2 regions of the Paenibacillus sp. FSL K6-3182 genome follow, and region 1 is predicted to be linked to the other one. Evidence: riboswitches for the same ligand, from Rfam matches in the RefSeq annotation. Region 1 holds a riboswitch; the other holds the start of a gene.

What was found. A riboswitch is a leader RNA that binds a small molecule or an ion and turns the genes downstream of it on or off. The one in region 1 is predicted to bind cyclic di-AMP.
Region 2: it holds a riboswitch for cyclic di-AMP, as region 1 does, so the genes downstream of both, MHH56_RS25225 (TrkH family potassium uptake protein) here and MHH56_RS17955 (C40 family peptidase) in region 1, are expected to answer to the same signal.

The regions. Positions count from the first base shown of each region.
Region 1 covers NZ_CP150265.1:4,067,142-4,078,041, reverse strand. The annotation lists gene MHH56_RS17990 (DeoR/GlpR family DNA-binding transcription regulator) at 1-744, shown strand, start outside; gene MHH56_RS17985 (glycerophosphodiester phosphodiesterase) at 1,011-1,736, shown strand; gene MHH56_RS17980 (ABC transporter permease subunit) at 1,781-2,728, shown strand; gene MHH56_RS17975 (extracellular solute-binding protein) at 2,820-4,541, shown strand; gene MHH56_RS17970 (carbohydrate ABC transporter permease) at 4,693-5,583, shown strand; gene MHH56_RS17965 (phosphoesterase) at 5,608-6,507, shown strand; gene MHH56_RS17960 (MATE family efflux transporter) at 6,586-7,938, shown strand; cyclic di-AMP (ydaO/yuaA leader) riboswitch at 8,174-8,308, shown strand; gene MHH56_RS17955 (C40 family peptidase) at 8,312-8,788, shown strand; gene MHH56_RS17950 (chromate transporter) at 8,930-10,111, shown strand; gene crtI (phytoene desaturase family protein) at 10,184-10,900, opposite strand, start outside.
Region 2 covers NZ_CP150265.1:5,725,748-5,736,647, forward strand. The annotation lists gene MHH56_RS25185 (histidinol-phosphatase) at 1-13, shown strand, start outside; gene MHH56_RS25190 (DMT family transporter) at 177-1,022, shown strand; gene MHH56_RS25195 (helix-turn-helix domain-containing protein) at 1,166-1,474, shown strand; gene sdhB (succinate dehydrogenase iron-sulfur subunit) at 1,637-2,401, opposite strand; gene sdhA (succinate dehydrogenase flavoprotein subunit) at 2,404-4,161, opposite strand; gene MHH56_RS25210 (succinate dehydrogenase cytochrome b558 subunit) at 4,186-4,857, opposite strand; gene MHH56_RS25215 (LysR family transcriptional regulator) at 5,162-6,070, shown strand; gene MHH56_RS25220 (TrkA family potassium uptake protein) at 6,172-6,834, opposite strand; gene MHH56_RS25225 (TrkH family potassium uptake protein) at 6,853-8,193, opposite strand; cyclic di-AMP (ydaO/yuaA leader) riboswitch at 8,283-8,487, opposite strand; gene MHH56_RS25230 (CPBP family intramembrane glutamic endopeptidase) at 8,733-10,361, shown strand; gene uvrC (excinuclease ABC subunit UvrC) at 10,327-10,900, opposite strand, start outside.

The DNA.
Region 1 (10,900 bases):
ACCTTCGGGAAGGTGCAGGTCATTTCGTTAGCAGAACAGCTTCAGGTTTCTCTTGAAACGATTAGACGTGATCTGTTTGTGCTGGAGGAGGAAGGAAAGCTTAAACGTGTATATGGGGGAGCTGTAAAGGTGCAATATGAGAAAGGCGAGCCACCCTATCAGCAGCGTCAAATTCTCAATCTTGAAGCTAAACAGGTGATTGGGCAGCGAGCGGTAGATCTGATCAATGACGGAAACACGATTTATATGGATACTGGTACAACGATTCATGAAATGGCACGAGCTCTGCGAGGTAAAAAAAGGATAACAGTTATTACCAACTCCTTAACGGTAGCGAATCTTCTAACGGAATCATTAACGCAAGGTCTGTTTAACGGACGAGTCATTATTTTGGGAGGCGAAATCTCGCCAGAGCAGCAATCAGTCAGCGGTCATATATCACAGGAAATACTTAAAAACTTTTACGTGGATAGAGCTTTTGTTTCCGTAGGCGGTATTTCAATCGAGACAGGAATAAGCGATTACGATATGAATGATTCCGTTATTTCAAAAATGATTATATTGAAGGCGAAGGAAGTGATCGTGTTAGCGGATCACAGCAAAATTAGTATACAGGCATTTTGCCATATTGCGCCTTTAGAATCGATTGATGTTGTCGTATGTGAGAAGGACCATCCTGAAGCATGGGCACAAGAGCTCGAAATAAAAGGGATTACTTGGATTAACGCAAGTCAAATCAATTAAGCGAGAAGAATCGGACGCAGCTCCGGTTCTTCTTTTTTATTTTGCGAAAATGATTAGCTAAAAATATAGGTACGGCTAGATTTTTGGCTTGAAATTGAACAATTATACAACAAACAACAACATCGGGCTTAATGATACCTTATTATTACGAAAATACCACGATAACAATCTTTAACTACACTATAAATATCACAACAACAGTAATAAGTGCTTCATTAATTACTCATTAGAGAAATTTTGAAATTAGAAGAATAGGAGAATGCTTTATGACTTGTCGAGCTTTTCCGCTCATTTGCGCCCATACAGGTAGCGGTGCTGCACCGGATAACACAAGGGCTTCCTTTCTGGAGAGCATAGCTATGCGTGCAGACGTGGCAGAAGTTGATCTTAGGGTGACAGAGGACGGTAAGGTGGTATTGCTGCATGACCATAGCCCGCTGCTTGCCGAGTTGACATTTGAGCAATTGAACCGGCCGGAAAACCGCGTAAAGCTCAGCCCAGTTTACGAAAGCCACACCATTACTACACTCGATGAAGTTCTAGGCTTGGCAAGGGAATACGGGATAAAGCTCAATTTGGATATCAAAACAGAAGCGGTAATTGAACCAGCGATTAAGAGCATAAGGAATTTTGAAATGGAGGAGTTTGTTTTTATTACGGGGTGCTCGGACGAAATTTCGAACCGCCACCGAGGAATTAAGGTTCTTTATAACACGCCGGATGTACTTACTGAACAAGAGGAACTCGACTATATCGGATGGGCGCGAATCGTTTGCGAATGGGCAAATGTAGGCGGATATTACGGCTTAAACCTGAATTACCGAACTTGCCGCAGCGAATTGGTGGAATACGCACATAGGCTGGGTTTGGCAGTGTGGGTCTATACCGTTGATGATAGGGAATCTCTTATCGAGATGATTCATTTAGGTGTCGACGAAATAACGACAAACGAGGTTAATCTGTTGAAACAATTAAAGATGGAAACAGGTTAATTCAAAAATGATAACGAAGGGAGAAGCCCTCATTGCAAACCAAAGTGGCTTTAGTTCCAACTGGAAATCGAAAAAAACAGCGTTTTGTTTATTTGTTGAAAAAAATATGGTTATACCGCTATTTGTACTTCATGCTTCTGCCTTGTCTAGCGTCCTTCATTATTTTTTCCTATATCCCAATGGGCGGATTGCTTCTGGCGTTTAAGGAATTCAAATTTAATCAAACCATACTTGAGAGTCCATGGGTCGGCTTCGAATATTTCGCAAAGTTTTTCAACGATGTTCAAAGTATGACGCTGATCAAAAACACACTCATCATCAGCTCAATGAAGCTGTTTCTCGGTTTGCCGTTCCCGATTTTACTTGCGCTAATGTTCAATGAAATTAAAAACCGTGCCTTTAAAAACATCGCCCAGAGTATTTCGTATTTACCGCATTTTATGTCATGGGTCATCGTTATTGGTTTAGTACAAAGAACATTGGCGCCGGATACTGGCTTGCTTAATGAAGCGATCACCTATTTTGGGGGGGACGGCAGCACATTCTTTATGAATGAAGCCAAATATTTTTATCAAATCATGTTCGGCAGCCACATATGGAAAACAATCGGTTGGGATTCCATTATCTATTTGGCAGCCATCGCTGGAATTAATCAAGACATGTATGAAGCGGCCAAAATTGACGGGGCAAGCAAATGGGCGGAAATATGGCATATAACCCTCCCGTCGATTCGTCCGACCATTCTCATCGTGTTTATTCTATCGCTTGGAAGCATTTTGTCAGCGGGATTCGACCAGCTATATTTGCTCAAGATGCCAGGAAACAGTGATCTGGTAGATATTCTGGATACGTATGTGATTCGCGTGGGCTTGCAGCAAGGCCAATACGGATATGCAACGGCAGTCGGTATGATGCAAGGTGTTATCGCTTTAGTTCTTGTAGTCACTGCCAATCGTTTCGCACGAAAAGTGTCCGGCACTTCGGTTTGGTAACTTGTTCGATAGAAGCATTTTTCCTTGAAGAAAGACGCTTAACCGCGTTTTTCCATATAAATTAAAAAGAGAAGGTAGGAATGGAGATATCATGTTTAAGAACAAAAATTGGGCAAGACTGTTGACGGTTCCGATTATAGCTTCCTTGTTAATTACAGGCTGTGCGGCCAAAGAAACAAATTCAACAAATTCAGGGAACAAGCAGGAAGGCATCAAAGATAACAAAGATAAACCTGCGACTTGGATTGCCGACCGCAAAATTAAAGGCTTAATCTTTATGGGGGCAGACGATTATACGGAAGAGATGAACCCGGAAGTATTAAAACAAATTAAAGAGAAAACGGGAATTGATTATCAAATTAATATAATGCCAGCCAATCGTTCGCTTGACGGCTTAATTGCTGGACTTGCTTCGGGTGACTTGCCAGACTTTATCGGATTTTATTTGAATCATAGCGGTCGACCAGAAATGCCGGTTGTACTAAAAGCTGCGCGCGAAGGCATGTTCACAGATCTGACTCCGTTTATGAAGGATACGAAAGTATACAGCAAGTATCTAGAAGATGGCTATCTGCCGCTTGATACGAAAAACGGTGTCATGTTCCGTCCAGAGTTTAACGGCTCAGCTTATTTCATGCACATGAATGTTTCGAGAGAAACAGGCTATGAAACGCGGAAAATGTTAGGCGGACCATTTATTCGCAAGGATATTGCCGAAGCGCTTAATATCGATCCAAAAACGATTACAACTTCCGAGAAGTTGTATGAGGCGGCACAAAAAATTAAAGCTGGAAATTTCAAAGACAACAATGGAAAAGACATTGCCAGCGTTATTGGTCCAAGATACTGGGGTGGAACAGAAGTTAAAGCGTTGTATAGTGACTTGACTGTAAATGTGAACCAAACCTTTGTACGGAATAAGGAAGGTAAAATTGTTCACGAGAGTCAAACGGATTACCCGCTCAAGCGTGTAGCGTTTGTTCAAAAGCTGCTGAAAGAAAAGCTGATGAATCCTGAGTTTTATACGATGGAAGAAAATCGTGCAACAGAAGGTATTTTGAACGGCTCCTTCGCGATTATTGCTGATATGCATAACTACCTTGATTTTAATAAGGATATGCATTACTTGCCGATTGGTCCATTAAATGAAGCGGACAAGCCTTACCAAATGAAGCTGAGCTATAAAACGGCTGGCGGCGCTTGGGCAATTCCTTCTTCAACTAAAAATCCTGAGGATATCGTCAAATTCGCTGACTTCTTGGCGAGCCGCGAAGGCAAGCTGCTCTGGCAATACGGAATTGAAGGAAGAGACTACACACTTGATGATAAGGGCAACCCGATTGTAAAAAATGAAGTATTGGAATTGAAAGATAAAGATTCGAAAGCCGCGAAAGCGCTTGGGTTTGCTGGCGTAGGCAACTATTGGGGCGAAATTCTTGGCAATACAGATGTTGATCGTATAGCGGATTTTGGTGAAACAGAATACGGGAATGCTGCGAAACCTAATATCAATGAGGGACCGCTCAAGATTGCTGAGTATTGGGAGTGGGATAAGAAAAGAGCGAATGCAATAATCTCAGATACGTATGCTCCAACGGCTTTCCTTGGCGAATTTGCGAAGGAAACGGAATTAAAAGCTGCACTTGATAATTATGACGAAAGCCTCAAACGTGCTTATTATGCTAAAAGCCAGGATCAAGTAACGAAAATATTGGAGTCAGCATCTGAACAATTAAAGGCTGCAGGCTTGGATGATTACTTAGCATTGCTTGAGAAAAAAGATAGCGATCCAAATACAAAAGTAGAACTATAACATTCATTAAAGCTGCTGGTGGTCTGTTTCATTCGTACATGAAATGTACTGCGATGAGACGGACCACTAACGCTAAGGACATGCTTCCGAGGCTGTTTTGCTTCGCAAATGTTGAAGGAGTGCAAATAACGTGGATAAACCATTTTATAAGATTTCTACAGGAGAAAAATTAATTCAGATTGCCATCTACGTATTGATCATTCTTTTATGTTTATCTATCATTCTTCCGTTTCTGAACATCTTTGCTTTGTCCTTTAATTCAGGCAAAGATGCGGAAAGAGGAGGCATCTATTTGTGGCCGAGATTATGGTCTATTGAAAACTATAAGGAAGTTTTCTCATCCTCCAATATTGTAAGTGCATTCGGCATTTCGTTGTTCCGAACGATTGTCGGGACATTAGCGAGCGTCTTTTTGACTGCTATGGCAGCTTACGCATTAAAGAGAAAAGCGATGCCAGGCGTTCGGTTTTTTACCATGCTTATTTTTTTCACCATGTTGTTTAGCGGTGGCATCATTCCATATTATTTGTTGTTGAAAGACTTGCATTTGACGAATACAATCTGGGTTTATATCATTCCGGGCTTGTATAGTGCATGGAATTTAATAATTATGCGGACTTTCTTCCAAGAGATCAGTCCGAGCCTCGAAGAATCTGCAAGAATTGATGGATATAATGATTTTTCAATTTTCATGAAGGTGATCATGCCGCTCAGCAGGCCGGTTGTTGCTGTCATTGCGTTATTTAACGCAGTGGGGCATTGGAATGATTGGTTTACAGGTGCCTTCTATGTTCGAGAGAGCAATCTGCGGCCTTTATCGACATTGCTGCAGGAAATGCTGACCCGGGCAGATGCGCTTCGAAATACGCTCGAGCAAGCGGCTGGTTCGACGCAATATGAAATGCTGGACAAAATTCAGGTGACAGGAAACTCGCTGAAAATGGCGACGATTATTATCGTCATCACACCGATTATTATGATTTATCCATTTATTCAGAAGTATTTTGCCAAAGGCGTTATGATCGGTTCGGTCAAAGAATAAGGCAGGAACGGAGGAACATATTGAATGACACAAGTAATCATTTCAAATCCTTATGATAAACAAGAGGGCATGTGGCTGAAAGGGAGCTTCCATAACCATACGACAAATAGTGCTTGCGGCTCTCAAACGCTTGAGACGGTTTACCGGATGTATGGGCAATACGATTTCCTCGGCATTTCCGACCACGATTTCATTACCGTTCATGAAGGAAAACGTTCAATTACGACCGTATTTGAAGCAATGGAGGTTAGCAGTCCGCAAAGGCATATGCTACTCATTAACCCTCCGCGCTCGATGATGGACAGCTATTCCAACGAGTTTTCGGTAGAACGGTATCAGCAGTATTCTGACCTTTGCACGAAGCAAGGAGGAATGAGCGTACTCGTTCATCCGAATCGTTATTATTCGCAGTATTGGCCGATTGAAGATATGCTCGCGATGCCTTACTACACCGGAATCGAGATCGTAAATGGCGAAGGAAATCCAGCGTTCGACATTGCGTTTGACAAATGGGATGCGCTGCTCTCAGCTGGGCGGAAAGTATGGGGGTTTGGCGGAGATGATTTTCATGTGTATGGGCAAGAAAAACGAACTTGGAATATGGTGCTCGCAGAGCAAAACACCAATGAGAGTATTATAGCAGCAATGAAAGCCGGAAGCTTCTATGTTTCCACAGGCTATGGGTTTGAATCAATCCATACAACGGATGGGACGATCGAGTTTAAGCTGCTTGCGAGCGAAGGATTGAACCGGATGTACAAATACGCAACCTTGTTTGGCAAAGACGGAAATGTACTATACGAGACTTCTGGTCGTTTCAATAGCGTTAGTTACAAGTGTCGTGGTGACGAAGGTTACGTAAGGGCGGCAGTTTATTTGGAAGGCGGTTTTGGCGCATTCTCTCAACCCCTATTTGTTGGATAGGGTGTACTCTCATACATGATAACAGTAGTCTGACGATAACAGCAGGGTAGTACATGAACAGGAAGAATGTGAATTTGAATGAGTAAACAGGTTGATCCGCGCCAAAAGAGCATCATCTCGATAACATGGCCTATCTTTATTGAAGCTTTATTTGGGATGCTGATTGGAACGGTCGATACGATGATGCTAAGCAGCTACTCTGATGGAGCAGTGGCAGCGGTTGGGATAGCTAACCAGATTTTAGTTGTAGTGGGCTTGATGTTTGGCTTTGTTACGGTGGGTACAAGTGTCATTCTCAATCAATGGCTCGGCGCAGGCAACTTGCATGGCGCCGATCGAATCGGGAGAACGGCGCTTACTTTGAATGTTATGCTCGGTTTAATAGCTAGCGCAGGATTGATTGTCTATGCCGACGTGTTTTTAGCGCTTTTTAAAGTGCCCGAGGATGTGATGGCAGAAGGAGTCAGCTATTTATCGATTGTCGGCAGCTCCGTCTTCATCACAGCAATCAGCATGACGTTAGGTACTATTTTACGATGCCGCGGTATAGTGAAAGAAATGATGTTCATCGCATTGGGGATAAATGTACTGCATATTACTTTAAATTATCTGGTGCTGATGGAGCCCTTCGGCTTACCTAATTTAGGTGTAGAAGGAGTAGCAGCATCTACATGGATAACCCGTGCCATAGGGATGATCGCTTATTTGATTTTATGTATTCGAAGCTTGGAGTATAAGGTTGGCTTGATTAGTCCATTTAAGATTCAAAGAAAAAATATTGGCCTTATATTTAAATTAGGTATTCCTTCGGCAGGTGAGCATGTTTCTTATAATCTTTCACAGGTTGTAATCACATATCTAATCACGCTGATCGGTACGGCAGCGTTAACGACAAAAATTTATTCGCAGAGCATAACTTCTTTTGTTTTTGTTTTTTCAATGGCAATAGGTCAAGGAACGCAAATTATTGTTGGACATCTGATTGGAGCCCATCAGAAGGATGATGCTTATCGATCCAGTATTCAAAGTTTGAAGCTGGCGTTTGTCATTTCGCTTGCGCTTGGTATTTTCATCTATAGCTTCTCAGGTCTATTGCTCAGCCTCTTTACTAATGATGCAGAAATTATATTGTTAGGCAAGCAGCTCATGTTGTTATCGATTATGCTGGAGCCGGCTCGGGCTTGCAACATGGTGCTTATCAGTTGTCTAAATGCGGCTGGAGATGTGAAATTTCCAGTTGCTGCCGGGTTAGTATCCATGTGGGGGATTAGTGTACCGCTTGCATACGTGTTCGGGATTGTGTTCGACATGGGGTTGGTAGGAATATGGTTGGCCTTTTCAATCGATGAATGGATAAGAGCTTTACTGATGCTCTACAGATGGAGGAGACGTTCTTGGCAAAAGGTCGATATTTTGGCGAAACTTGCTTAACTAGAAAGAGTAACTGTATGAAAATACGGATACTCTTTTTTTGTGTTTAAACCGTTATATTTTGAAAATGTGATTGGAAATTCATCTATTTTAATTATAAAAAAATCAGCACCTTTGACAAAAATCATGTAGTGAACAGCTAAATAAATATTAATAATGAAGAAAAATGAAAGTATTCTAATAAACCAATTGCAGGATTATGGTAAAAACAATCGAATTTAACGATACTATAAGGTTTATTCACATGCCGAGTTCTGTATATCGGAAACGGGGGAACCACCCAGGGTGAATTGCTTAATGTATTTTTTTAAGCATAGGGATCTTCAACCGAACCCATAAGCTAACCTCGTAGGCACCGAAGGGAGAAGTTGTTTTGAAGAAGGGTTTTATTTTATTGTTATCCTGCTTGCTGCTGCTTACTGGAGGAGGAAGCGTGCTTGCAGATAAGTCGGACAAGTCAGTGCTTACGAATTCCATAAGCGAGGTTGTTGGAACTCCTTATAAATGGGGAGGCACAACGAGCAAAGGGTTTGACTGCTCGGGTTTTATTCTACATATTTTTAATCAATTTGATGTTAAGCTGCCTAGAACATCTCAATCGCAATCAGACACAGGCACAGAGGTCAATAAAGATGAACTACGCGTGGGTGATCTAGTGTTCTTCAACACAAGCGGCAAAGGCGTTTCTCATGCGGGCATTTACATTGGGGATGGGAAATTTGCTCATTCTTCTACAAGCAAAGGGGTTACGATTACAAATCTTAACGATTCTTATTACGCAAAGCGTTATGTAACAGCAAGGCGTGTCGTAACGGAAGATACATTTGCTGCGATGATGGAGTCTAAATAAAGCGTAATGATTTTACAAACCACCTTACGAGGTGGTTTTTTTTTATGTAACCATTTATTAAGTATTTGTTAAAGGGTTGTAAGTCAATAATTCGCAAGCTTACAATGTAAGTATCATGAGTAATGGAATGAGGCTATAGGATTGAAAAGAGGAACAATCGCATCTTTGGTAGAGGTACTGGCTGTATCTACTAAACTAGGACTTACCTCATTTGGAGGTCCGATAGCCCATCTGGGTTATTTTCACAATGAGTATATTCGTCGCCGTAAATGGATGGATGAAAGAAGTTATGCAGACCTCGTTGCTTTATGTCAGTTTCTACCCGGGCCAGCCAGCAGTCAAGTTGGGATCGGTATAGGGATAGTTAGGGCTGGGTTATTGGGCGGACTAGTGGCTTGGTTAGGGTTCACACTGCCATCGATCATTGCATTAGTGGCCTTTGCTTTTCTGCTGCAAGGATTTGATCTTGGAAACACAGGTTGGATTCATGGATTGAAAATTGTAGCGGTGGCCATCGTTGCTCATGCCATTCTAGGGATGGGGCAGAAACTAACACCGGATCGAAATAGAGCTACGATAGCAGTCATCGCTGCTGCGGTAACGTTATATTGGCAAGCGGCCTATAGTCAAGTAATCATTATTGCTGCAGCTGGACTGATCGGGGTATGGTTATATCGTATGAAAACAGTCGAGGGAACTCCTGATCTGAACATTCGAATTAGCCGTTCCCTTGCGATCTCCTGCCTCGTTATATTTCTCACGCTTCTAATTGTTTTGCCATTTCTAAGGCAATGGGGAAATATGGAATGGATTGCGATGTTCGATAGCTATTATCGTGCAGGCTCACTGGTGTTTGGAGGCGGACATGTTGTGCTGCCGCTACTTGAGAATGAAGTTGTCTTTACCGGATGGGTTAATGAATCGGATTTTTTAGCAGGTTATAGCGCTGCGCAGGCTGTTCCTGGACCACTTTTTACATTCGCTAGTTATCTTGGTACTCTCTCTGGTGGATTAACTGGAGCCATTGTTGCAACTACTGCAATTTTTTTGCCGGCATTTCTTCTCGTTGCTGGAACATTGCCGTTTTGGAATATGTTGCGAAATAACTCAAAAATCCAAGGTGCATTAGTTGGCGTTAACGCCGCTGTAGTTGGCATATTGCTGGCTGCACTGTATGATCCGCTTTGGACTAGCGCGATAGTAGAGTCAGGTGATTTTATGCTGGCTGCCGTATTGTTTATTATGCTTGTTTTTTGGAAGCTTCCACCTTGGATGATTGTTGTGGCCGGTGCATTAGGCGGAATGGTCCTTGAACTTATTTAATAATTAATCAATTGATAAAAACCTCTAATCCGCGATAACGGATTAGAGGTTTTTTATTTGAATTGAATCTGCCTACATGACGGATTTTGCAGCAATGCTCAATTGCTCTTTAATGAGGTCAGCGGTGAGTTGTCCGGATAAAGTGACCATCGGGACACCGCCACCGGGGTGCGTTGATCCGCCAACGAAATAAAGATTATCGAGCAGCTTGCTTTTGCTTGGAATTTTGAAGCCGCCGTTAAGCTTGCGGTCCGTTACGATGCCGTAGATGGAACCGCCATTAGAACCATAAAGCTGCTGAATATCATCTGGAGTGAACGTATATTCAAACTCAATATGCTGTCTCAGCTCCGTTAATCCCATACGTTCGAGCTTATTCAGAACTAGGTCTCTGTAAGCCGCCTTCTGTGACTCAAAGCTTTCTCCAGGTTTGAGCGGCGGCACATGAGTAAGCACAAATAGATTTTCTTTGCCCTGCGGCGCCTGTCCAGGATCGGTTTTGCTTGAAACCCCGATGTACACTGTTGGATCATCTGTAGGTTTGCCTTCGACAAATATATCGTTGAACTCTTTATCTGGATCTTCAGAGAAGAAGAAATTATGGTGCAGAAGCTGTTCATACACTTTATCCACGCCAAGAAGCAGCACAAGTCCTGATACAGTAGGCTCGTATTTAGCTAAATCCTTTACGCGGTCGGCCGATTTCGGATGATGCTGCAGCAGTGTCTGATGCGCTGGAATTGCCTCAAGATTAGACACAATCAGATCAGCTTCTATTACGCTGCCATC
Region 2 (10,900 bases), 1.7 Mb from region 1:
TGTACCGATATAAGAGCACATGAGGGGCTTTAGACAAAAAAAGTGGACCTGCACGTCGCAGGTCCCAAAAGGATATATTAAAAAGGGGGTCTTGTTTATTATAATAGCCCACTAATGTAATGAGACGATAACAGAACTATTTCATTTGTGTAACAAATTTGAGGGGTTGGAAAACGATGTGGCTCATTACAGCCATCAGCAGCGCTGTTTTATTTGGACTAGCAGGCTGGTGGATGAAAGTATCACAAATGCGGGGCGGCTCTACAAGAACGCTGCTGCTCGGATTGTATGCTTCTGGAACGTTAGGTTTTGGGGTGCATGCGGCGCTTGAAGGAACGTTTTTCTTTCTTGCTGATCCGAGGGTATGGATTGCAGGCATCATAATAGGAGCAGGCTCAGCATGGGGAAACGCTTTGTTTATGAAAGCATTGCATTTTGGACCCGCCAGCTTGACCTCTCCCCTAACGAATATGAACATTATCTTAGTTGTCGCTTTAGCGACCTTGTGGTACAACGAGCCGCTCAGCGCTTCGGAGGCAATAGGCATAACTCTGCTTCTGCTTGCTGTCGTCTTTATTGCTCATAAACGAAAGGAACCGCTCACGATTACAGAAAAAAGATGGTTCATTCTCGTCTTTTTGGCAGTCGTGCTATTTGCGCTGCGCAATGGTGGATTAAAAGTCACCGATGAATTGGATCTTCCTAGCGCCCCGATCCTGTTCATTGCTTATGCCCTCTCTCTCTGCTGGTTTCTCATCCCGGTCAAAACGACCGCTGCACGCACCTCAGAGCGAACTGGACTTTGGCTCGGTATTGTTGCGGGTCTGTTCTCATACGGTGGATTGCAGCTTTATGCAGTCGCTATTGCTACCGGACAAGCGAATCTTGCAGCGCCTATCTTTGCTACGAACAGTCTTGTCGTAGCAGCTGGCGCTATTATATTTTATAAAGAGAAGTTGACGATCCTTCAGTGGACAGCCTTTGCTTGTACCATTCTTGGGTTGATTGTTATTCGATTGTAATTCGCGAACGCTTTTCCTGTATTTTCCTAACTTTAATATAGTAAATATAATATACGATCAAACAATCGCATTCCCACTGAAATTAACTTACTTTTAGTTTGTTCGTATGGTACAATAGTATTACAAAAAGCGGGGTGATACGGTTGGATTATTCGACAATGTGCCCAAAGTATGAAGCCGCAGCCGACATTTTAGGCAAGAAGTGGACTGGCAGAATTATTCGGGTATTGCTTGGAGGACCAAAAAGGTTCAAAGAGATTAAGGAACAAATTCCCGAAATGAGCGACAAAATGCTAACGGACCGGATGAAAGAGCTTGAAACATTAACGATTATTAAACGTCAAGTTTATCCAGAAATGCCTGTACGTATTGAATATGAGCTAACCGACAAAGGCAGGGAGCTTCAGCCAGTCATTGAGTCCATTCAAACTTGGGGCGAACAATGGATGTAAGATAAAAAACCGCTTAGGCGGTTTTTTTTATTGCCTTCTCTTCTTTTATCAGGAATTGACAAAGGATTATTTATCTACTATCATTGATAATAATAATCAATATCACAATATGCAAATAAAAAACCCCCGATCAGATCGAGGGTTTCCTATAAATCAATTGGACTACATGCCAAGCCATTTTTTGAATAGATGTTTGGTTGTATCTTTATTGATTGCTGCGATTGAAGTCGTAAGCGGAATGCCCTTCGGACATGCGCGAACACAGTTTTGCGAGTTGCCGCAGCCTTCGATGCCGCCATCTGTCATAAGTGCATCCAGACGTTCTTCCTTGTTCATCTCACCTGTTGGATGAGCATTAAACAAACGAACCTGTGAAATTGCAGCAGGACCGATGAAGCTATTCCGATCATTTACGTTCGGGCACGCTTCAAGGCAAACACCGCAAGTCATACATTTGGAAAGCTCATAAGCCCATTGACGCTTCGTTTCTGCCATCCGCGGTCCAGGACCCAGATCATACGTTCCGTCGATTGGAATCCATGCCTTAACGCGTTTCAAGGCGCCAAACATCCGCTCACGGTTAATAACAAGGTCACGAACTACTGGGAATGTTTTCATTGGTTCAAGACGAATCGGCTGCTCAAGCTTATCGATCAAAGCGCTGCACGCTTGACGAGGCTTGCCGTTGATGACCATTGAGCATGCGCCGCATACTTCTTCCAAGCAGTTGGAATCCCAGCATACAGGAGCCGTGCTTGCGCCGTCTGCCTTTTTCGGATTACGTTGAATTTCCATCAGGCCGCTAATAACGTTCATATTAGCGCGGTAAGGAATTTCAAACTCTTCCGTATATGGTTTGGAATCAGGAGTATCTTGGCGAGTGATGATAAACTTAACCGATTTTGTAGCTACAGTCGTTTCAGCCATCATTATTCTCCTTTCTTCTTGTCGCTCGAGTAATCACGTTTACGCGGCTTGATCAAGCTTACGTCGATATCCTCGTAAGAAATTTGTGGACCTTCCTTCGTCCATTTCGCAATCGTCGATTTCATGAAATGCTCGTCGTCGCGTTCTTGGAAGTCTGGTTTATAATGAGCGCCGCGGCTTTCGTTGCGCAGCAATGCGCCTAGCGTCATCGCTTCAGAGAGCTCAAGCATGTTCCAAAGCTGACGAGTAAAGGCTACGCCTGCATTGTTCCATTGCGCTGTATCGTTAATGTTGATATTCGCATAACGCTGCTTCAGCTCTTTGATCTTGTGGATCGTTTGCTCCAGCTTGTCATTAAAGCGAACTACCGTCATATTGTTCGTCATCCATTCGCCTAGCTCTTTGTGAATGACATATGCATTTTCAGTACCCTTCATATTTACGATGCTGTTGTACTTGTCCGTTTGACGCTTGTTCTCGCGGTCAAATACGGAGGAAGCTACATCTTCAGCTGATTTCTTCAAGCCTTTGATATACTCAACAGCTTTTGGTCCAGCTACCATACCGCCGTAAATAGCGGATAGCAAAGAGTTCGCGCCAAGTCGATTCGCACCATGGTATTGATACTCGCACTCACCGGCTGCAAACAGACCAGGAATGTTTGTCATTTGATTGTAGTCAACCCACATGCCGCCCATTGAATAGTGAACCGCTGGGAAGATTTTCATCGGGATTTTCCGTGGATCGTCGCCCATGAATTTCTCATAGATTTCAATGATACCGCCGAGCTTAACATCAAGCTCCTTCGGATCTTTGTGAGACAAATCAAGGTAAACCATGTTTTCTTGGTTGATACCAAGCTTCTGATCTACGCACACGCTGAAAATTTCACGAGTCGCAATATCACGAGGAACAAGGTTTCCGTAAGCTGGGTATTTTTCTTCTAGGAAGTACCAAGGCTTACCGTCTTTGTACGTCCAAATCCGTCCGCCTTCACCACGCGCTGATTCCGACATCAAGCGGAGCTTGTCATCGCCTGGAATAGCTGTTGGGTGAATTTGAATGAACTCGCCGTTTGCGTAGTTAACGCCCTGCTGGTAAACTGCGCTGGCAGCTGTGCCGGTGTTGATAACAGAGTTCGTTGTTTTGCCGAAAATAATACCAGGACCGCCTGATGCAAGAATAACTGCATCTGCACGAACCGTGTGAACTTCCATCGAGCGAAGATCCTGTGCTGAAACACCGCGGCAAATGCCGTCATCGTCAACAACAGCGCCAAGGAATTCCCAGTGCTCGAATTTGTTAACTAGTCCAGCTGCTTCCCAGCGGCGAACTTGCTCATCCAGTGCATAAAGCAGCTGTTGACCTGTCGTTGCGCCTGCAAATGCTGTACGGGAATGCTTCGTGCCGCCGAAGCGACGGAAATCCAGCAAGCCTTCAGATGTACGGCTGAACATAACGCCCATCCGGTCCATCAAGTGAATGATGCCTGGTGCCGCATCACACATTGCTTTAACTGGCGGTTGGTTGGCGAGGAAATCTCCGCCGTATACGGTATCGTCGAAATGCTCCCATGGAGAATCGCCTTCTCCTTTTGTATTAACAGCGCCATTGATGCCGCCCTGTGCACATACTGAGTGGGAACGTTTGACCGGTACTAGTGAAAACAGATCAACGTGAACGCCAGCTTCTGCTGCTTTGATGGTAGCCATCAAGCCTGCAAGACCGCCGCCTACGATGATAATTTTATTTTTAGCCATAACGTTTCGCTCCTTGTCTACAAACTAACCGATATTCGTAAGTGCCAATGCAGCACTTGCAGCTTCTTTGAATTGATCTCCGCTGAACGCAATAAGCGAAAGAATAAACAATGCTGATACGACTACAAAAACGCCCATGCAAATATATGAAGAGATGCGTTGAGCTTTCGGGCCAATCGTAATGCCCCAGCTGATCAGAAACGCCCAAAGGCCGTTGCTGAAGTGGAAAACAGCTGCTAATACACCAATAACATAAAGTACGAAGTAAGTAGGGTTGCTCGCAATCTGATTCATCGTTGATCCCAGTTCCTCATGCGTGATGTTGCCGAGATAAACTTGAATCCGAGTTTGGAATACGTGCCAGAAAACGAATACAAAAGTAATTACCCCTGTAATCCGTTGTGCGGTAAATGCCCAGTTCCGGCCGTACTTAAAACGCCCCGTATTCGTGTTCGATTGGTAAGCGACATACAAGCCGTAAATACCATGAAACAATAGCGGGAGGTAAATGCCGAAAATCTCGAGCAGCGGCAGCACGGGCATGCTGTTAATGAGAGTTACGCCTTTGTCAAAGCCTTCAGGCCCGCGTTCAAACGCCTGGTAGTTAGTCAGACCATGCACGACGATAAATCCGCCGAGTGGAATGATCCCGAGAAGCGAGTGAAGCTTGCGCGAGAAATACGAATTTCCTTTCATGTCATTCCTTCTCCTTTCAAAACTGTGAGTGCTAGCATGCTTTTTCTTAAAATATAAGAATGTATCGGTTTCCCCTTTATACATTGCTTATATTCCAGCGCAAACGAGGTGCTGTGCAGCCAATGGTTGTCATCAGCAGTTTACGCTTGGCAAATCATTCTACATTGTAACCCCAGCATGTATGTCCGTCAACAAAACTCGACACATATTAGCCACACTTCCCATCCTACTCCTTTTAAGCTTATAATGGAATTGCTTATTTTTTATAATTTCTTATAACAAAATGACATAAGGGGTTTCATTCATGAATGAAGAGATGCATGTCTTTACCGTTATTGTGGAACAGTCCAGTATGAACAAGGCTTCCGCCTTACTAAACCTGTCTCAGCCTGCACTGTCTCGCAAAATTGCCAAGCTTGAGCAGGACCTAGGCTCTCCTTTGTTTCATCGCATCGGAAAACGGCTGGAGCTTACTCGAATTGGGCAATTGACCTATGAATATGCTTTGGAGCTTCGCCAGCTTCATCGCAAATATTTGCAAACCGTCTCTGAGTTCACCTCGGCTGGACATACGACCCTTACCATTGGCGCAAGCTTGACGACGCTTCAAACGACTTTGCCCGATCTCATTCAAAGCTTAACTTCTACCCATCCGGAGATCGACATTAAAGCGATTACCGGCAAGACGCATGAAATCGTATCGCTCGTGCGAGATCACAAAGCCGATATCGGCATTGTCGCCTCTAGTATTGAAGATTCAACGCTGCGGTGCATTCCGCTGTTTGAGGATCATCTATCGCTCGTGGTGCCTCGCAATCAGGTTATTACCGATAAAGGCACGCTGGGTATACAGGATGTGACCGGCATGCCGATGATCTTGTTCTCCAAAGGCACTTGGTACAGGTTGTTGACCGACGAGCTGTTTGACAAATATCATCTTCAGCCGGATGTGCGAATGGAAATTGATTCGTTTGAAGCTATCCTTCGGTTGCTGCATACTTGCCGTGCTGCGACGCTCCTGCCTCAATCGTATATGCGCAATCAACTGCTTGAAGACAATGATCTTACCGTCATTCCCATTCGAGAACTTGAAGATACAAAACGTACCACCTCGCTCATTCATGCGGACTCGGCCGCCCTCAGCCCGTCCGTTCGCCTTTGGATCAACGAGCTTGCAGCAGGCTTCCCCAGCAAAAAGGACAGCAGCTTTTAAAATAGCTGCTGTCCTTCAGCATTTCCAATATTACACTTCCAAATCCATTTCAGCCTAATCTGCCTTTTCTAATGATAAGCCTCTTCCACTACATAAAAAAATTAACGGATAACGGATGCTTCGAAGTCTTCTATTTGCTCATTTGTTCCTATAATAACCATGACATCACGAAGTGAAAGGACATCCGTTGCTGTCGGTGCAATAATGATGCCATTGGGCTTATTTATGGCTACGATGCTGCATCCAAATCTAGCTCGCGGATTAAGATCATGCAATGACTTGCCATCCAAGCATTGCGGTACAGCAAGCTCGGCGATCGTATACTCTTTGGAAAGCTCGATATAATCTAATAGATTTGGGGATACTAGCTGATGCGCAACTCGAATACCCATATCGCGCTCAGGATAGACCACGCGGTCGACACCGATTTTCTCAAGCACCCGGCCATGCAGTTCAGTCAAAGCTTTCGCTACAACTTGCTTCACTTCCAAATCCTTAAGCAGTATGGTTGTCAAAATGCTGGATTGAATGTCATCGCCAATCGCGACAACTCCGCAATCAAAGTTTCTTACACCCAAGGAGCGCAGCGCTTCTTCATCCGTACAATCAGCTGATACAGCATAGGTTAGAATACCGCTCATGTCCTGAACGGCTTCCTCATCCTTATCTATTCCAAGCACCTCATGGCCAAGCTGGACGAGTTCGCGCCCTAAGCTCGAACCAAATCTCCCTAAGCCGATGATGACAAATTGTTTCTTTTTAATTCCCACTTGCAAAGTCTCCTATCCAATCGTAATTTTGCCCTCTGGATGCCGATAAAGCTCTTTCTCTGTACGAGGCCCAAGCGCGTATGCGAGCGTCAGGGGTCCAAGTCTTCCGGCAAACATGGTTAATGCAATGACTATTTTCCCAACAAGGCTCAGCTCTGGCGTAACACCAACGGATAATCCTACTGTTCCAAATGCTGATGTCGCTTCAAACAATAGCTTTATAAAAGCTTGATCCTCCGTCATCGACAAGATCATCGTTACAATAATGACAAGCGATAAAGAGATCAAAGTAATCGTGAGTGCTTTAAAAATTCTGTCTTTGCCTAATCTGTAACGGAAAAGAACGATGTCCTCTCGTCCTCTAATCATTGCAAATACAGCGCCGACCAACGTTGCAAAGGTTGTTGTTTTGATGCCGCCGCCCGTCGAGCCGGGCGAGGCGCCAATAAACATTAATATAATGGTGAAAAACATCGTCGCTTGCCGAATAGCCGTATAATCAAGCGTATTGGCTCCTGCCGTCCGCGGCGTTACCGACTGGAAGAACGAAGACAAAATTTTCCCGCCCCAGTCCAGAGAGCCCAGTGTCTTCGAATTCGAGAATTCAAAAATAAATATGACGAGTGTCCCTACTGCAATAAGCGTTCCTGTCATAGATAGCACGACCTTACTGTGCAGTGACAGCTTGCGGTTTTTGCGGAACTCCATCAGGTCCGACATAACAACAAAGCCGAGTCCACCCGATATGATCAGCATCATAGCTGCAATATTGACGACTGGATCAGATACGTATAAGGTCAAGCTGCGATAGTTCCCAAAAATATCAAAACCAGCATTGTTAAACAATGAAACCGCATGAAAGGCTCCAAAATAAATCGCTTTGCCCAGCGGCATATCAAATGCAAACCTCGAAGCAAACAACGCAGCGCCAATAAGCTCTATTGTCAATGAATACACAATAACGCGTCTAATCAAACGCACGATGCCTTCCATGCTCGACTGGTTCATGGATTCCTGCAGCAAAAGCCGCTCACGCAGCGAAATCCTCTTGCGAAGTACGAGCGCTACCAGCGTCGCCATCGTCATAAATCCGAGTCCACCAAGCTGGAACAGGCACATTAATATGATTTGACCCCATATAGAGAAATAAGTTCCAGTATCAACGACAACTAACCCTGTTACACAGGTTGCCGAAGTTGCCGTAAACAGCGCATCTATAAAAGGCAATCTCTCACCGCTTACCGATGCAAAAGGCATGGATAATAATAAGGCACCCAGCAATATAATAAGAGCGAATCCACTTACCAAAATACGCGGGGGTGACCACTTCAAAACATTCCAACTAACCTTCATCCATTTCCCTTCTTTTTGATTATGTCATATTGTCATTTTTGTTTTTAAGCATAAAAAAAAGCACTGGAAACTCAAGTGCTCGTGCGATGAGTCCTGTTCCAATACGCCTTCGAGGTTAGCTGACGGATTCGGGCCTGGACAGGCAGCCCTATTCAGCGGAAGAAGACGATGCTTCACCGCTAAAATTCACCCCATGCTATCTAATGTTAAACTGCTTTGCTTTCAGCAGGTTCATCCATTTAGACAACTTTATGGTTCCCCCGATTTCCTTAGGAAATTCGGCTATGCTATGCAATTAGTATGACGATAACGATTATAATCCCTAAGCACTCCTGATATAAAGGTGACGTTTATGACAAACAGGACGATATTAGCTCAAATTAGGGCAATGGGACGAACCAGCACATAGCTAGCTTGCTGGACATCGTTATTTCGCATTTTTTTGAAAACAAACGGTCATTTTCATTGGATAATTTAGGGATTCATATGTTAAGGTAATAAAATGAGCTATTTATTATGAAGACAGTTGAGGTGAAACTATGATTGATTCTATTAAACCCAATGAATGGAAACGATTTATATGGGCAGCAGTTGCTTGCTTTATTATTTATGGGGCCGTACAAATCGTTCCCATGATTACGGCTATCTCATCTGGCGAAATGAATACCAAGGTCATAACGAAATCAGCGGCGGAGGATAAGGCGTCTGCATTTGTTGAAAAAGAAACAGGCTTGAAGGTGAAATCGGCTAAAGCCGTACATCAAACCGATAAAATTATGAATGGCTACTTATCTAAATATGAGCTAGTCAAAGCATATACGGATAAATATGACCCTAGGTTTCCTACAGATACGTTTCAGGTTGATCTTAAATTCGCAAGCGGCGGCAGCGGATATGTTTATCTACATATGCATAGCGGGAAAGTCGTAGCTTGGAACTTGAAGCTTGAGGGGGAACAGCTATCAGATGCAGATAAAGCAAAAGAAGCTATTGCCTTCCTAACTGCAGGAAATTTCAGCGGTACTGAATTCATAGGCGGTCAAATATTGCCTAATGGCGACTGGCAGCCTAAGCCTCCTGCAGGTTATTCCATTAAAAATGCTCATCTTAACGTATTGGTTAACGCTCTTGTCGTGAATGACCGTACGATCATTACTAAATATAAACCGATATTCGAGGCTCCATCCGATTACATAAACTATGTAAAGAAACAAGATAAAATAGCTGGATACCTTACCTCTATCGGTTATCTGTTCATGAGCTTCGTTTTATTCGTCTTAGCTATTATTTACTCCGTTTTGTATCGAAAACATACATCCTTTAAATACGGAATCGTATTAACGATCATTTATTTAATTACTTATACGATCATGAATTTAAACGTTCTGGATGGTATCCGGGCTACGCTCGGCGAGACGGATATGGCAGGCGCTACCGTTTCGATCACTGCCATCGTAAGTGTTCTGCTAGCGATTCCAATGGCAGGTTCCATTTATGTATCCATCGTTGCCGGAGACGGCCTCTGGAAGGCGCAGGGCCGCGCTTTATGGCCGCGCTTCGGTCAGAGAGGGTATGGCGATTATGTTTGGCGCAGCGTGGGCTTGTCCTATTTATTCGCGATCATCCTATTCGCAATTCAATCGGTTATCTTTATCGCCTTGAAGCTGTCCATTGGCACTTGGGAAACATCAGATGCCTCACAATCCCCATACAATATGGGCATTCTTTGGCTGATGCCCGTGCTTGCTTGGGCTGCCGCAATTGGCGAAGAAGCCGTATTCCGCTTCTTCGGTATTGGACTATTTCGCAGGTGGTTTAAAAACACGTTTGCCGCAGCACTGCTGCCTACCTTCTTCTGGGCGCTGGGCCATGTGATGTATCCTTTTTATCCGTCCACGACGAGACTGTTTGAGCTGATGATTATCGGACTGTTGTTCAGCTTTATCTTCGTCAGATACGGCTTCATTACAGCCATGTTCACCCATGCCATCTTCAACAGCGTTGCAGTTGGCCTATCCTTGCTCACTATTGGAACAGCACCGAACATAATCTCAGCTATTTTCTTCTCCGTGCTGCCGGTACTGATTGCATTTGTTCTAAAATATTTAAGTCACAAAAAAGAGAAGAAGCCGTCTATGACGACGACTCCTCCCCTAGAGCAGCTATAATTTGCGAAGCTAATTTATCACCAATAGATAGAGGCCGAAAGTCTTCGACTGAGGCCTCTTTTATTTTTTTGATCGAGCCAAAATGCTTGAGCAGCAGCTTGCGTCGTTTCTCGCCAATGCCCGGAATCGAATCAAGCTTCGACTCCACCATGGACTTGGCGCGCTGCTCGCGGTGGAATGTAATCGCAAAGCGATGCACCTCATCTTGAATGCGCTGCAGCAAATAAAACTCCTGGCTGTCCCTTGGCAAAGGAACAATCTCAGCTGGATCTCCAGTCATAAGCTGCGCTGTCTTATGCTTCGCATCCTTCACAAGACCGCAAACGGGAATGTACAACCCAAGCTCATTCTCAAGCACGTCGAGCGCCGCAGATATTTGCCCTTTGCCCCCATCGACTACAATCAGGTCCGGCGGAGCTAATTCCTCTTTCACCACACGCTCGTAGCGGCGCCGTATGACCTCGCGCATCGTTTCGTAATCATCTGGACCTTGTACTGTCTTCACCTTGTATTTGCGGTATTCCTTGCGGTCTGGCTTG